2 regions of the Staphylococcus felis genome follow, and region 2 is predicted to be linked to the other one. Evidence: a T-box and tRNA genes for the amino acid it is inferred to sense, from the RefSeq annotation. Region 2 holds a T-box; the other holds one or more tRNA genes.
The links. The T-box of region 2 lies ahead of serS (serine--tRNA ligase). A T-box ahead of a tRNA ligase gene usually reads a tRNA of that ligase, here a tRNA-Ser.

Region 1: it has a tRNA-Ser gene. The T-box ahead of serS (serine--tRNA ligase) is inferred to sense a tRNA for this amino acid. The anticodon was not compared.

What each region holds. Positions count from the first base shown of each region.
Region 1 is NZ_CP027770.1:2,242,576-2,249,219, reverse strand. Features, by position in the region: gene hemH (ferrochelatase) at 1-291, shown strand, start outside; gene hemY (protoporphyrinogen oxidase) at 298-1,701, shown strand; gene C7J90_RS10550 (RBBP9/YdeN family alpha/beta hydrolase) at 1,840-2,394, shown strand; tRNA gene C7J90_RS10545 (tRNA-Met) at 3,027-3,100, shown strand; tRNA gene C7J90_RS10540 (tRNA-Asp) at 3,109-3,185, shown strand; tRNA gene C7J90_RS10535 (tRNA-Phe) at 3,195-3,267, shown strand; tRNA gene C7J90_RS10530 (tRNA-His) at 3,281-3,353, shown strand; tRNA gene C7J90_RS10525 (tRNA-Gly) at 3,370-3,443, shown strand; tRNA gene C7J90_RS10520 (tRNA-Asn) at 3,456-3,530, shown strand; tRNA gene C7J90_RS10515 (tRNA-Glu) at 3,532-3,603, shown strand; tRNA gene C7J90_RS10510 (tRNA-Ser) at 3,649-3,737, shown strand; partial or broken gene C7J90_RS12275 (SH3 domain-containing protein) at 4,022-4,306, shown strand; gene C7J90_RS10495 (hypothetical protein) at 4,525-5,064, shown strand; gene C7J90_RS10490 (hypothetical protein) at 5,089-5,337, opposite strand; gene C7J90_RS12205 (Arm DNA-binding domain-containing protein) at 5,572-5,757, opposite strand; gene C7J90_RS10480 (hypothetical protein) at 6,099-6,395, shown strand; partial or broken gene C7J90_RS12200 (transposase) at 6,459-6,644, shown strand, end outside.
Region 2 is NZ_CP027770.1:613,073-619,716, reverse strand. Features, by position in the region: gene serS (serine--tRNA ligase) at 659-1,939, opposite strand; T-box leader at 2,012-2,203, opposite strand; gene hutH (histidine ammonia-lyase) at 2,250-3,752, opposite strand; gene C7J90_RS03025 (NAD(P)H-hydrate dehydratase) at 4,054-4,866, shown strand; gene gyrA (DNA gyrase subunit A) at 5,084-6,644, opposite strand, start outside.

The sequences.
Region 1 (6,644 bases), 850 kb from region 2:
GTAGTTGTAGGTTGGCAATCAGAAGGAAATACAGGTACACCTTGGCTCGGTCCAGACGTGCAAGATTTAACGAGAGACCTGTATAAACAATATAACTATAAACACTTCATATACGCGCCTGTAGGATTTGTAGCCGAACACTTAGAAGTCTTATACGACAATGATTATGAATGTAAAGTGATATGTGAAGAGCTAGGTGTTAATTATCATCGTCCTCCAATGCCAGATGTACATCCATTATTTATAGGAGCAATAGTTGATGAAATTTCTAATATTTTGAAAGAGGCGTGAGTTCAAATGACTAGAGTTGCGGTTATAGGAGCAGGAATAACAGGTTTATCTAGTGCATTTTTTATAAAGAAAAATTACCCTGAGGTCGATGTGACGATATACGAAGCAACGAATCGACCAGGCGGAAAAATTAAAACAGAAAAAAGAGATGGTTATGTCATCGAATTAGGACCTGAATCATACTTAGGGCGTAAAAAAATCATGACTGATGTTGCACGTGAAATTGGGATGAATGAGGACGACATAGTAACAAATCAGACAGGACAATCTTATATTTATGCACAAAACCAGCTGTATCCCATTCCGGGAGGTTCAATTCTTGGAGTTCCTACCGATATTAAACCATTCATATCAACAAAATTAATTACTCTAAAAGGTAAAATACGTGCACTTAAAGATTTAACGATGAAGCCTATATCAATTACGGAAGATGATATATCTGTCGGGCATTTTTTTCGAGCAAGATTAGGAGATGAATTGCTTGAAAAATTGATTGAGCCTTTATTAAGCGGAATTTATGGAACAGATATTGATCAATTAAGCTTAATGAGTACTTTTCCTTATTTTAAATCATTAGAAGAAGAACATGGAAGTATTATTAAAGGGATGAAGCAAGTTCGTCGGGCGCGACAAAAGAATGAAAATAACAATCGTGTTGGTGCACAAGGTCAGTTTAAACAATTCAAGCAAGGGCTTTATGATTTTATTTTAAAATTAGAGGCATGGTTGAAAGCACGAGAGGTAACAATAGAATATCAAACAACCGTAAAAGATTTATCATCAACGCAACAAGGTTATAACCTCATTTTTGAAAATGATAACACCATTTTTTATGATGGTGTTATTGTTGCGACTCCGCATCAAGTATTTCAAAAATGGTTTGAAAATGATCCTATGTTTGATTATTTTAAGTCACTTAATGCATCATCAGTCGCTACGATAGCAATGGCATATGATAACGCTAATATTGAAAATTATGAGAACGGTACAGGGTTTGTCGTTTCACGAACAAGTCAAACTGATATTACCGCTTGTACTTGGACGTCCAAAAAATGGCCTCATACGACACCAAAGGGAAAAACATTAATTCGAGCTTATATTGGTAAACCAGGACAACGCATTGTAGAGGATTGTACAGAAGAAGAATTAGTTCAAATTGCACAACGAGATTTATCAAAAGTGATGAAATTTCAGGGGTCTCCAGATTTTACAATTGTGAATAAAATGATACAAGCGAGTCCCCAATATCACGTAGGTCATATTTCTAAAATTAAAGAGATTCAAGCGCATATCTATGATAATTATCAACATCTTCAAATCACAGGTGCGCCATTTGAAGCGGTCGGTTTGCCAGATTGTATTTTACAAGCTCAAAATGCTGTTGAAAAATTAATACCCCGAATTCGATAGTATATTAATATAAATCGAGTATGACTAAACCTTTTAATCACCATAGTTATTATGATGATTAAAAGGTTTCATTGCATAAAAATGAATCAACTGTGATATGATAAAATTGTTGATTTAATATAGTAGGAGGCTTTGATTATGACTAATGTTTATATAGTCCATGGGTATCAAGCTAATAGTAACAGCCATTGGTTTCAATGGCTAAAATCATCATTAGAGTTAGAAGGCCATGATGTGACGGTTCTTGATTTACCACATTCTGACCAGCCTATATTGTCCGAATGGTTAGCATACATGAAACATCACATTGCAGAAGTTAATTCAGAAACAATATTTGTTGCACACAGTTTAGGAGCTATCACAGTTTTAAGATATCTAGAACAATTACCACAAAACAACATAGGTAAATTAGCTATCGTTTCAGGTTTTAATGAAAAAATAAATTCATTATCCATGCTAGATGAATTTATAGATGAAAATATAGATTATAGCCATTTAAAAGAGCGCTTCAATCAAATTTTTGCTATTGCAGCAAAAGATGATCCTATCGTTCCATTTGAATTAACAAAAGTATTATGTGAAAAGCTTGATGGTAAATTTTATGAATTGGAAGAGGGCGGTCATTTTTGTAAAGAAGATGGATTTGATTCCTTTTTATTTTTAAAGAAAAAAGTAATTATTAATTTTGATTGAAGATCAGATAATAAGAAAAATGCTTTCGTCAAAAATGCTTTAACGACATAATTTCAATACCTTTTCAAGATGTAAATTCATATATAGATATGTTTTCGGTTGATTTTTTAGGCTAACCTAAATATAATATTAGATAGATAGATGATTTCTATCTACATAATGTATTTGTATTCTCCTAATCATGTTTAAGATTCCACAAATTGCTCTCAAGGTTGATTAATCCTCCATACACCTTGAGAGCCTTTTTGTATTTTATAGATCTTGAGTAATAGGGGGAACTTTTTGAAAGTAGATATTTCCATTCCACTCAGATTAGATGACATCAGTAACTCACTTATTTTAATTTATTACTTTAAAGGAATTAAATTACACTTAATTTTTATTCGAAATGCGTTGACGTTTTAATAATAAGGCTATATACTAAAAAAGTCTTAAAAATCCCTTTAAAAATGTAAGAATTTGTAAAGGAAAGAACATTGATTGATAAGCTTTTTCTTATCATGAATGAAAAGACAAGAGGCGCTTTATCATTTAACAAAATTTATTAATCTTAAAATAAATTTAAAAAAGCGTTGACATTATATTTACAATTTGATATACTAGTTAAGTAAGTGATTCGAAAATAATATTAGCGCGGGATAGAGCAGTTCGGTAGCTCGTCGGGCTCATAACCCGGAGGTCGGTGGTTCAAATCCGCCTCCCGCAATTTTAGTAGGTCCCGTAGTGGAGCGGTTTAACACGCCTGCCTGTCACGCAGGAGATCGCGGGTTCGATTCCCGTCGGGACCGCCATTATTTTATGGTTCAGTAGCTCAGTCGGTAGAGCAAAGGACTGAAAATCCTTGTGTCGGCGGTTCGATTCCGTCCTGAACCACTTCTTTATCACGGCGGTTGTGGCGAAGTGGTTAACGCATCGGATTGTGGTTCCGACATTCGTGGGTTCGATTCCCATCAACCGCCCATATCGATATCATTTGCGGGTGTAGTTTAATGGCAAAACCTCAGCCTTCCAAGCTGATGTTGTGGGTTCGATTCCCATCACCCGCTCCATTATTTTATTAATCCACAGTAGCTCAGTGGTAGAGCTATCGGCTGTTAACCGATCGGTCGTAGGTTCGAGTCCTACCTGTGGAGCCACGGCTCCTTGGTCAAGCGGTTAAGACACCGCCCTTTCACGGCGGTAACACGGGTTCGAGTCCCGTAGGAGTCATATAATCAGAAGTGAAATATCGCTTCTGATTTTTTATTTTATAGTGGAGGGTTGTCCGAGTTGGCCGAAGGAGCACGCCTGGAAAGTGTGTAGACGCCACAAGCGTCTCGAGGGTTCGAATCCCTCACTCTCCGTAAAATATAGTGTATAATCATTGATTTGATGGGCTTTTTAAAGAGTAAGTGTCAAATATGTGTCAAGAAAATATTTCTCTGACACGTTGACCTTGCTCTTTTTTATGTTCGTCGAGTAGGTGAGAGTAGAACAAAAGCGATTGATCAAATCATAAGTACAGATGGTGGTATCTTTATTGTAAAGATATTCTTCTATATTGCTAACTAAGGATTGTCCACACAAAATGTGTGTTAATGTGAATTGAGCAGAGTTTGAAAATAAAGTTCAACATGACTTAAACCAAATTAAATCAGGAAAACACCATCTAAACCTAAAGCGAAATCTAAAACATCAAAAACTGGAGAATGGAAACGTAATCAATACGGAACTTTATATAAAAAAATTTAGGTTTACTGCAAATTCCGATATTATCGCTCATTTAGACGACCCTTTTAGAAATTGTCCAGTTGGATATACATTTAAAAAGGGTGGTTATATCGGTTATGATGAGTTGATGTTATAAGATAATCGTGTTTGGATTGGATATACGTACAAAGGTAAACGTTATTATTTACCTATTAGAACTTAAGATGGTAAAGTAGGCAAGTTATGGAGCGTTATTAAGTAAAGTAACATACTCACTACATTATTAATGGCGGTCATTACGACTGCTCTTTTTTGTGATAAACATAATATGTAGGAATTTAATTAGGCAATTTAAACGCCACTAAATATGAATTTCGGGTTCAAAGATAATAAAGTTATTTAAATGTGGTATAATAACTAATAGGGATATATATTAAAGGAATGTTTATATTAAAGAGTAGTTTTAATATTAATATTTGTTTAAAGAAATCTACAATTTTATTACTTTTAAGTATTTTACTTTTTCTTCCAATTACTGTTTCAGCAGGTTCGATAGTAAATGCTAGTACTAATTCAACAGTTAGTAAGGTTAAGTATTTTAGCAATCAAGATTTGTTTGATGAACTTAAAAAACATGGCTATAATATAAGCGATATTTTTACCAAACAAGAAATAAAAAAATATAAAGCAGAGGATCAACTAAGAGCAGGCAAAACTCAATATGTTGAAACGAGTGATAATACATCTACTTTATATTTATCATCAGCTTATACTAAAACGATAGCCGCTTTAGGTTCTGCTGCATCAACAGTTATAGGGGGGCTAATAGGTGGTGTTTTAGGTGGTGGAGTTGGTGCTTTCTTAGGCTCTATCGCTAGTTCTAATATAAATACTGATAAAGGTATTTATATTAATTTTAAAGCACAACAAGATGCAACAGGACAATATGTTCTTGTGGCTCAAAAATGGGGATACCAGTAAGGATGATTTTATGGATAGAGTAATTTATGCATTAAAATTAGGATTAATAGCTATATTAGTTTTCTCTACTGTTAGCTTTTTTTGGTCTATGCCGAGTGACTTATTAGGCAAAATTATTTTTTCTATACTAATAGCTATATTAGTTGTCTTAGTAGCCTTATTTTTAGTAGGAAAACCTAAAAAGAAATAAATTTGATTTTCAGAAGCAAGTTTTTCTTCCTTGTATTCATTGATAAGTTTTAATTTAAAATCTAGTTCATGGTTTTTATTCAAAATAAACACCCCTAAAGTTGAACCTTAAAACTCAACTTTAGGGGTACACTTCATTTCGGTAGTGTGGTTAGATCCATACTACTTGATAAACTTTCTATACAATGTAGTGGATAGATTATCCATTGTTACATCTGATATATTTTCTGATTGCAAAAATCTTTTAAACTGATTAATCGAGTTTACAAAAGTGGCATAAGCTTTGTCTGTAATGACATCTTTTTTATTAACTTCAATTCATTGGTTATAGTAATCGAGAAATGACGATTTGTTATTAATAACAATGCCTTTCATAATTTTGTTTTTAGCTTTTGTCTCTGCTTCAACAGCTTCTCTTTTTGTTTTGAAACCTTGTTTTCTATATCTCGCTCCCTCACAACCAAAGTGATAACCCCATTTACCTCCGTATTTTCTAACACTCATTTATATTTCTCCTCAAAAAAGTAAAAAAATAATAAGGGTTCAGTACCTTCCTTTAAACGCTTTTTATCAATCCTCTCCTCAAAATGAATATTTTATCTTTAAAATTTAGTGTGTTTGATGTAAGATGATGTGCAGGCGCATAATCTCTCCTTTATTAATGGTTTGGTCACTTTTAATAATAGAGATTATTGCGCTCTTTTACATTTCTAAAGAAAATCGGACTAGTAAAATGAATTCTTTCATTCCACTAGTCCGATTTATTATAGAGTCTGTTTATGCTACACTACTATTAATTTAGAATAATATATCGATTTAATAGCTCAAAGAATGTGAGGTGTTAGATGTTGAGTGTAATTATTCCGATTTTATTACTAATTATGTCAGCTATAATGGCAATTTATGTGTTAAGTTCTAAGAATATTAAAGTTATTGCCTCAATAGAATCAGAAAGAGTGCCAAAAAAGTTAATAAATAAAATTGCAACGTACTTTTCAGCCAGTCTAATGATTTCAACGCTCTTTATAGCTATTGGTATTTATCTAACAGAAAAGAATTTATTAGTTGCTCTATTATTCTTTGCCTTTGGGATAGTAGCTCTGTTACCTTTTTATTACTATTACCACAAAGTTCAAAAATAATACAACCCCTTTCATCTTAACTTTAGTTAGTGATCAGTTTAAATCTGAAATCAAACAAGAAAATATGGCATTTTCCTTAAAGATAAAACCAAAAAATTTAAAGGTGACATCTTCAATATACAAAACTGTCCATATTATGAAATCAACGATAAATTTATTCGGTTCTTTGTCAACGTCGGTTGGGTGAGGTGATAACGCATTAAGTAATGTGATATTGCTGTTTAATACGCTTTTTATATTATATAAGTG
Region 2 (6,644 bases):
ACTGCCCGCACAGAGAAGTCACTATAACCACCTACTAAAAATAGTGTCATCTCAATGGTTTTATAATTAAAGCTTTATTTAAATTTTATTTACATTAATCCCCATTTTCAGTCTAAAACAAGACACAATAGAGACTAACCTTCCCTAATTTTTGGAGAGATTCGTTGTTGGGTAAGGTAATTGGTCAACATGGAAGCCATGAGTAACCTTACTATAATATTATTTATTGGAAATGCTTAACTCCAAAAAGAGCGATACGTGTTAAATGTCTTAAAAACAGTGCTTATGAAACCTTATGTATCTTAAAACTCAGGCTAGGACATAAATATCTCAAAGTTTTCTTATAATGAGATGATTCATTCAATGATACGAAAAGGTCTTTTTTTAAAGTATTTCAATGTAAAATTACATGTATATCACGTCGTATTGTTGGCGAGACGCCTGAGGGAATAGGATGAGCGTCGAGACCGCGGCTCTACCCATCCCCTAGGAAATGCGAGCCAAACAATACGAATGATTGATAAAAGAAATGCGTAGAGATGGTTCGATCATGAATCATCTCTACGCTATTATTTTGGGATTGATGTCCCAGCCTCAGTCTGTATAAACGAATGTCTTTCTGATATTCATTTAATTGAACTATCGCGATTTAAACGCATTATTTGGGTTCGATTACAGTTTGACCACCCATAAATGGGACAAGTGCTTCAGGTATTGTAATAGAGCCGTCTTCATTTTGATAGTTTTCAACGATAGCAGCAAATGTACGACCTACTGCTAAACCAGATCCATTTAACGTGTGCACAAATTCAGGTTTAGCATCTTTATCACGTTTGAAACGGATGTTTGCACGACGCGCTTGGAAGTCAACACAGTTTGAACAAGAGCTGATTTCTTTATAGTCATTGTAACTTGGCAACCATACTTCTAAATCATAAGTTTTGCTAGCACCAAATCCAATATCACCAGTACATAAAATAACGCGACGATATGGTAAACCTAACTCTTCTAATATTGCTTCAGCATTTCCAGTCATTTCTTCTAATGCATTCCATGAATCTTCAGGTTTTTCGATACGCACCATTTCGACTTTATCAAATTGGTGTAAACGAATTAAGCCACGTGTATCTCGCCCTGCAGAACCTGCTTCACTTCTGAAACATGCAGATTGTCCTGTGAATTTTTCTGGTAAGACACCTGGTTGAATAATTTCATCACGGTAATAGTTTGTTAATGGGACTTCTGCTGTTGGGATCGTGTAAAGTCCTTCTTTTTCAACTTTGAATAAATCTTCTTCAAATTTTGGTAATTGACCTGTTCCATACATTGCATGACGATTGACAAGTTGTGGTACCATCATTTCAGTGTAGCCGTGCTGTGTTGTATGTTTAGTAATCATATAATTCATCAATGCACGCTCTAATTTTGCACCTTCATCTGTTAAGAAGACAAAACGTGCGCCTGATACACGTGCTGCACGGTCAAAGTTCGCCATTTTTAAATCTTCAACAATGTCCCAGTGTGCTTTCGCTTCGAAATCAAATGCACGTGGTGTTCCCCATTTTTTGAGCTCAACGTTATCGTTGTCATCTTTACCTTGTGGTACATCATCATGAATTAAATTTGGAATACGTGATAATTTATCCGTTAGCGCTTGATCTGTTTCTCTTAATACATTATCTATTTCTTTAATTTTTTCGCCGACATTACGTTGTGCTTCAATCGCTTCGTCTGCATTTTCTTTATTACGCTTCTTCTCAGCAATGGCTTGTGACGCTTTATTACGTTCAGATTTTAATTCTTCTGTTTGTTGAATGAGCTCTCGACGTTTTGCGTCAAGTTCAAGTACTTCATCTACAACTGCTGGGTTATCTCCGCGTAAAGCAATCTTTTCTTTAACCTTTTCCGTCTCGTTTCTGAATAATTTAATATCTAACATATATTTAACATCCTTTCACTTAATATCATTATTTATTTTAGAGTTGGACAAATAAAAAACCACATCCCTCATACAAGGGACGTGGTTCAACGTGTTGCCACCCTATTTTAACAGACAAAAGCCTGCACTCTCACAAATTTAACGGTTTGACCCGAATTGTTTACATTAGTGGGTAGATTTCATATAGTTATATCTGTTTGTTCACACCAACCACAAACTCTCTGTATGGGTCACTATATTACTTAGTCCACAAACAATTAATTATCTGAATTTAAGTCAAATATAACAAAGAAATTTTTGTTTCGCAAGCTTAATTGTAATAAGATAATTTTTGTAAATGTTTTGACACATTTTCAATATCTTGATGGAATTGACGATCTTCTGTAATCGAAGGCACAATTTGACGTAGTTCATCGTACTTTTCACGTGTGGCAGGTGAGAGCTTTTCAATTCCTTTAAGTTCCACTGCCTGTAATGCAATAATAGCTTCAATAGCTAAGACGCGTCTAACATTTTCAAGTATTTGATACCCATGTCTCGACGCAATCGTCCCCATTGAGACATGATCTTCTTGGTTAGCTGAGGATGGAATGGAGTCCACACTAGCTGGATGGGCAAGTGTTTTGTTCTCAGATACTAAGCTTGCTGCAGCATATTGCATAATCATCGCACCACTTTGTAAGCCTGGTTCTGGACTTAAAAATGCAGGCAAGTCCCCATTGAGTTGTGGGTTGACCAAACGCTCCAATCGTCGCTCAGAAACATTCCCAAGCTCACTCGTTCCAATCTTTAGGAAATCTAGTGCAAAAGCAACAGGTTGACCGTGAAAGTTTCCACCTGAAATGACAAGCGTTTCGTCACCTTCATCAAAGATAAGTGGATTATCATTTGCCGCATTCATCTCAAACTCTATCTTCTCTCGGACATAATTGAACACTTGAAAACTTGCACCATGAATTTGAGGAATGCAACGTAACGTATAAGGGTCTTGCACACGTACTTCCCCTTGACGTGTCGTTAGCTTTGATCCTTCTAGCCAGTCTGACATACGTCTTGCTACTTCTGTTTGCTCCTCAAAATTACGCACCCGATGAACCGCTTCATGATATGCATCCGTAATTCCATTAAGTGCTTGATGTGTCAGTGCAGCAATCCATTCTGCTTGATAGCCAATACTCTCAGTCTCAATGTACGTAATCACACCTTGTGCTGTCATCGCTTGGGTTCCATTAATTAATGCTAATCCTTCTTTAGCTTGTAGTTGTAAAGGCTTTCGTTTCAGACTTCTTAAGACATCCGAGCTGTCTAACTGCTCTCCACGATACGTCACTTGTCCTTCGCCAATTAACGCTAATGCAAGATGTGAAAGAGGTGCCAAATCTCCCGATGCTCCAAGTGAGCCTTGTTGAGGTATCACTGGAATAATACGCTCATTGATAAAAAAAAGTAATTGTTCCACTAAATCTGTCGTAACACCTGAATGCCCTTTTAATAATGTATTTAATCGTAAAACCATCATGACAAGTGCCACATTCTCAGAAAAAGGAGCTCCTACACCGCAAGCATGTGAACGAATCAAATTCATTTGCAATTGATTATATTGATTCGGATCGATACGAACATCGCTAAATAAACCAAATCCAGTCGTAATACCATAAACTGTTTCCTTATTCGCAATAATACGCTCGACAGTTGCTCGACTTTGTTTGACTCGCTGTAAAGCCTCTTTTGAAATATCAACCTTATTCTTTCGACTTAAAAATTCACGAATTTCTGAAATTTTAAGTTGTTCCCCTGTTAAAATTAAAGACATACGCCCTTCCTCCCTTTGTTTATATCACATAAAACATAAAGTCGTACTAGTGGGACAAATGCTAATTTAGACGATTAACAATCCTCTAAATGCCTTTGCCCAATCTAGCTACTACTGACGCTTATAGTTCAGTATAAGGGGCTTCATAGTCATACACAATAGCTATTACAATATCCGTAACGCATTAGCACTTTACTAATTTATCCAATTAAAATTAAAAATGTTCGCTATTGACGAAAATGAAATGCAGGTATAATATATCTTGTTGTAATAATTGAAAGACAGATAGGAGGGGACATCTATGGAAACTTTATCAACTGTAAATATTCCAAAACGAAAGCAAGAAACAAATAAAGGTGATTATGGACGTATTTTACTAATCGGTGGCAATGCTAATCTCGGCGGGGCTATTATGCTAGCTGCACGCGCGTGTGTATATAGTGGAAGTGGGTTACTCACTGTAGCAACTCACCCAACAAATCACGTGGCATTGCATTCTCGTTGTCCTGAGGCAATGGTCATTGATATTAATGATACGAAAAAACTCACTAAAATGATTGAGATTTCTGACTGTATTCTCATTGGACCTGGTTTAGGGTTAGATTTTAAAGGTAATAATGCAATGACATTTTTACTTCAAAATATACAACCTCATCATACATTAATTGTTGATGGAGATGCCATTTCAATTGTTAGTAAATTGAAACCGCAAAATCCAGCCTGTCATGTCATTTATACGCCACATCCTAAAGAGTGGGAACGTTTAAGTGGTATACCTATTGAAGAACAAACATATGAAAACAATCGCGAAGCAGTTGATCGTCTTAACGCGACTGTCGTATTGAAAAAACATGGGACGGAAATTTTCTTTAAAGATAATGAATACAAGCTAGAAATTGGTAGTCCCGCGATGGCTACTGGAGGTATGGGAGACACACTTGCTGGTATGATTACAAGCTTTGTCGGTCAATTTGATGATCCTGTAGATGCTGTGACAAGTGCTACCTATACACACAGCTATATTGGTGAAAAACTTTCTAAAGATATGTATGTCGTACCCCCATCTAAGATTATTGATGAGATACCCTATGCAATGAAAAAATTAGAAAGTTAATGATAAACAGACTGGGACATAACTCCCAAAATAAATAGCGCTGAGATGCTTTTGAATAAAAATGCGTCTTAGCGCTTCCTTGGAGACAGCCTCAGGACTCTCATCATAAATGCATGTCATTAGAGAAAAAACTTCGAGATTTTTTCGTGAATTCGTACGAAAATCTCGAAGTTTTTTGATTACTGACATATATTAAACGCTTTTAATATCAACTGACTTATTCTGTGTCACGATTTTCATTTTCAATATCTTCATTTACACGATCCATAAAATCTTGTCTCAATGTTTCACGTGATACTGTATCGTCTTCTGCTTCAGTGTGAATAGTATCGCCAGGTGTTTCATCGTCAATTACGCGTTCATCTGATGTTGGTCCTAATTGTTGAGAGGCCTTATCATCTTCTGTTTCAATTGCTTCCGGTTCTTTTTTGACCTTGGCTACTGTCGAAACATGTTGATCCTCATCTAAACGCATTAATCTTACACCTTGCGTTGTACGTCCTGTTTCTGATATATCTTGAATTTCCATTCGAATAATCACACCATGATCTGTGACAATCATTAAATCTTCATCGCCTTCAACTGTTGTAATACATACTAAGTCACCATTACGCTCAGTCAGTTTAGCCGTTTTAACACCCATTCCACCTCGATTTGATAATCGATAGTCTTCAATTGGCGTACGTTTACCGTAACCTTTCTCAGTAACGACTAAAATTTCATCTGTATTGTTATCATCTGCAACATCAAGTCCGATGACTTCATCATTCTCACGTAATCGAATCCCTTTTACACCAGCAGCAAGACGACTCATTGCACGTACATCTGTTTCTTTGAAGCGAATTAATGACGCTTGCGCTGTACCAATAAGAATATGCTTTTCACCATCCGTTAACCGCACCGCAACCAATTCATCATCTTCACGGAATTTGATAGCGATTTTACCATTTTTGTTAATACGGTTAAAATTACGAATTGCAGAGCGCTTAATAAGTCCTTTTTTCGTTGCAAAAACTAAGAAATCTTCTTCTGAGTCTAAATCTTTTACAGCAATCATCGTACTGATTGTTTCATCTTGATCGAGTTCAATAACATTGACTACTGGAATCCCTTTAGACTGACGGGAGAGTTCCGGCACCTCATATCCTTTAAGTTTGTAGACACGCCCTTTATTTGTAAAGAACAGCACATGGTGGTGTGTACTTGTTGTCACAAGCTGGCTTACAAAATCATCTTCAAGTGTATTCATACCTTGTATCCCGCGACCACCACGGTTTTGAGCACGATATGTTGATACAGGCAGTCGTTTAATATAATTATTGTGACTTAATGTAATCACAATTTGTTCTTCAGGTATCAAGTCTTCATCTTCAAGATGATCAATGCCGCCAAGTTGAATTTCTGTTCGGCGTTCGTCACCATATTTCTCTTTAATTTCAGTTAATTCTTCACGTACAAGATTAAGTAACTTCTCTTCGTCCGCTAAAATAGCCTCTAATTCAGAAATATATGCAAGTAATTCATTGTATTCTTTTTCGATTTTGTCACGCTCTAAACCAGTTAAACGTCTTAAACGCATATCTAAAATAGCTTGTGCTTGGCGCTCTGATAATGTGAAACGTGATTGCAAACTATCCATTGCGACCTTATCCGTTTCAGATTCCCGGATAATCGTGATAATCTCATCGATATGGTCTAGCGCTATGCGAAGCCCTTCCAAAATATGAGCACGATCTTTAGCTTTCTTTAAGTTGAATTCTGTACGACGTCGAACAACT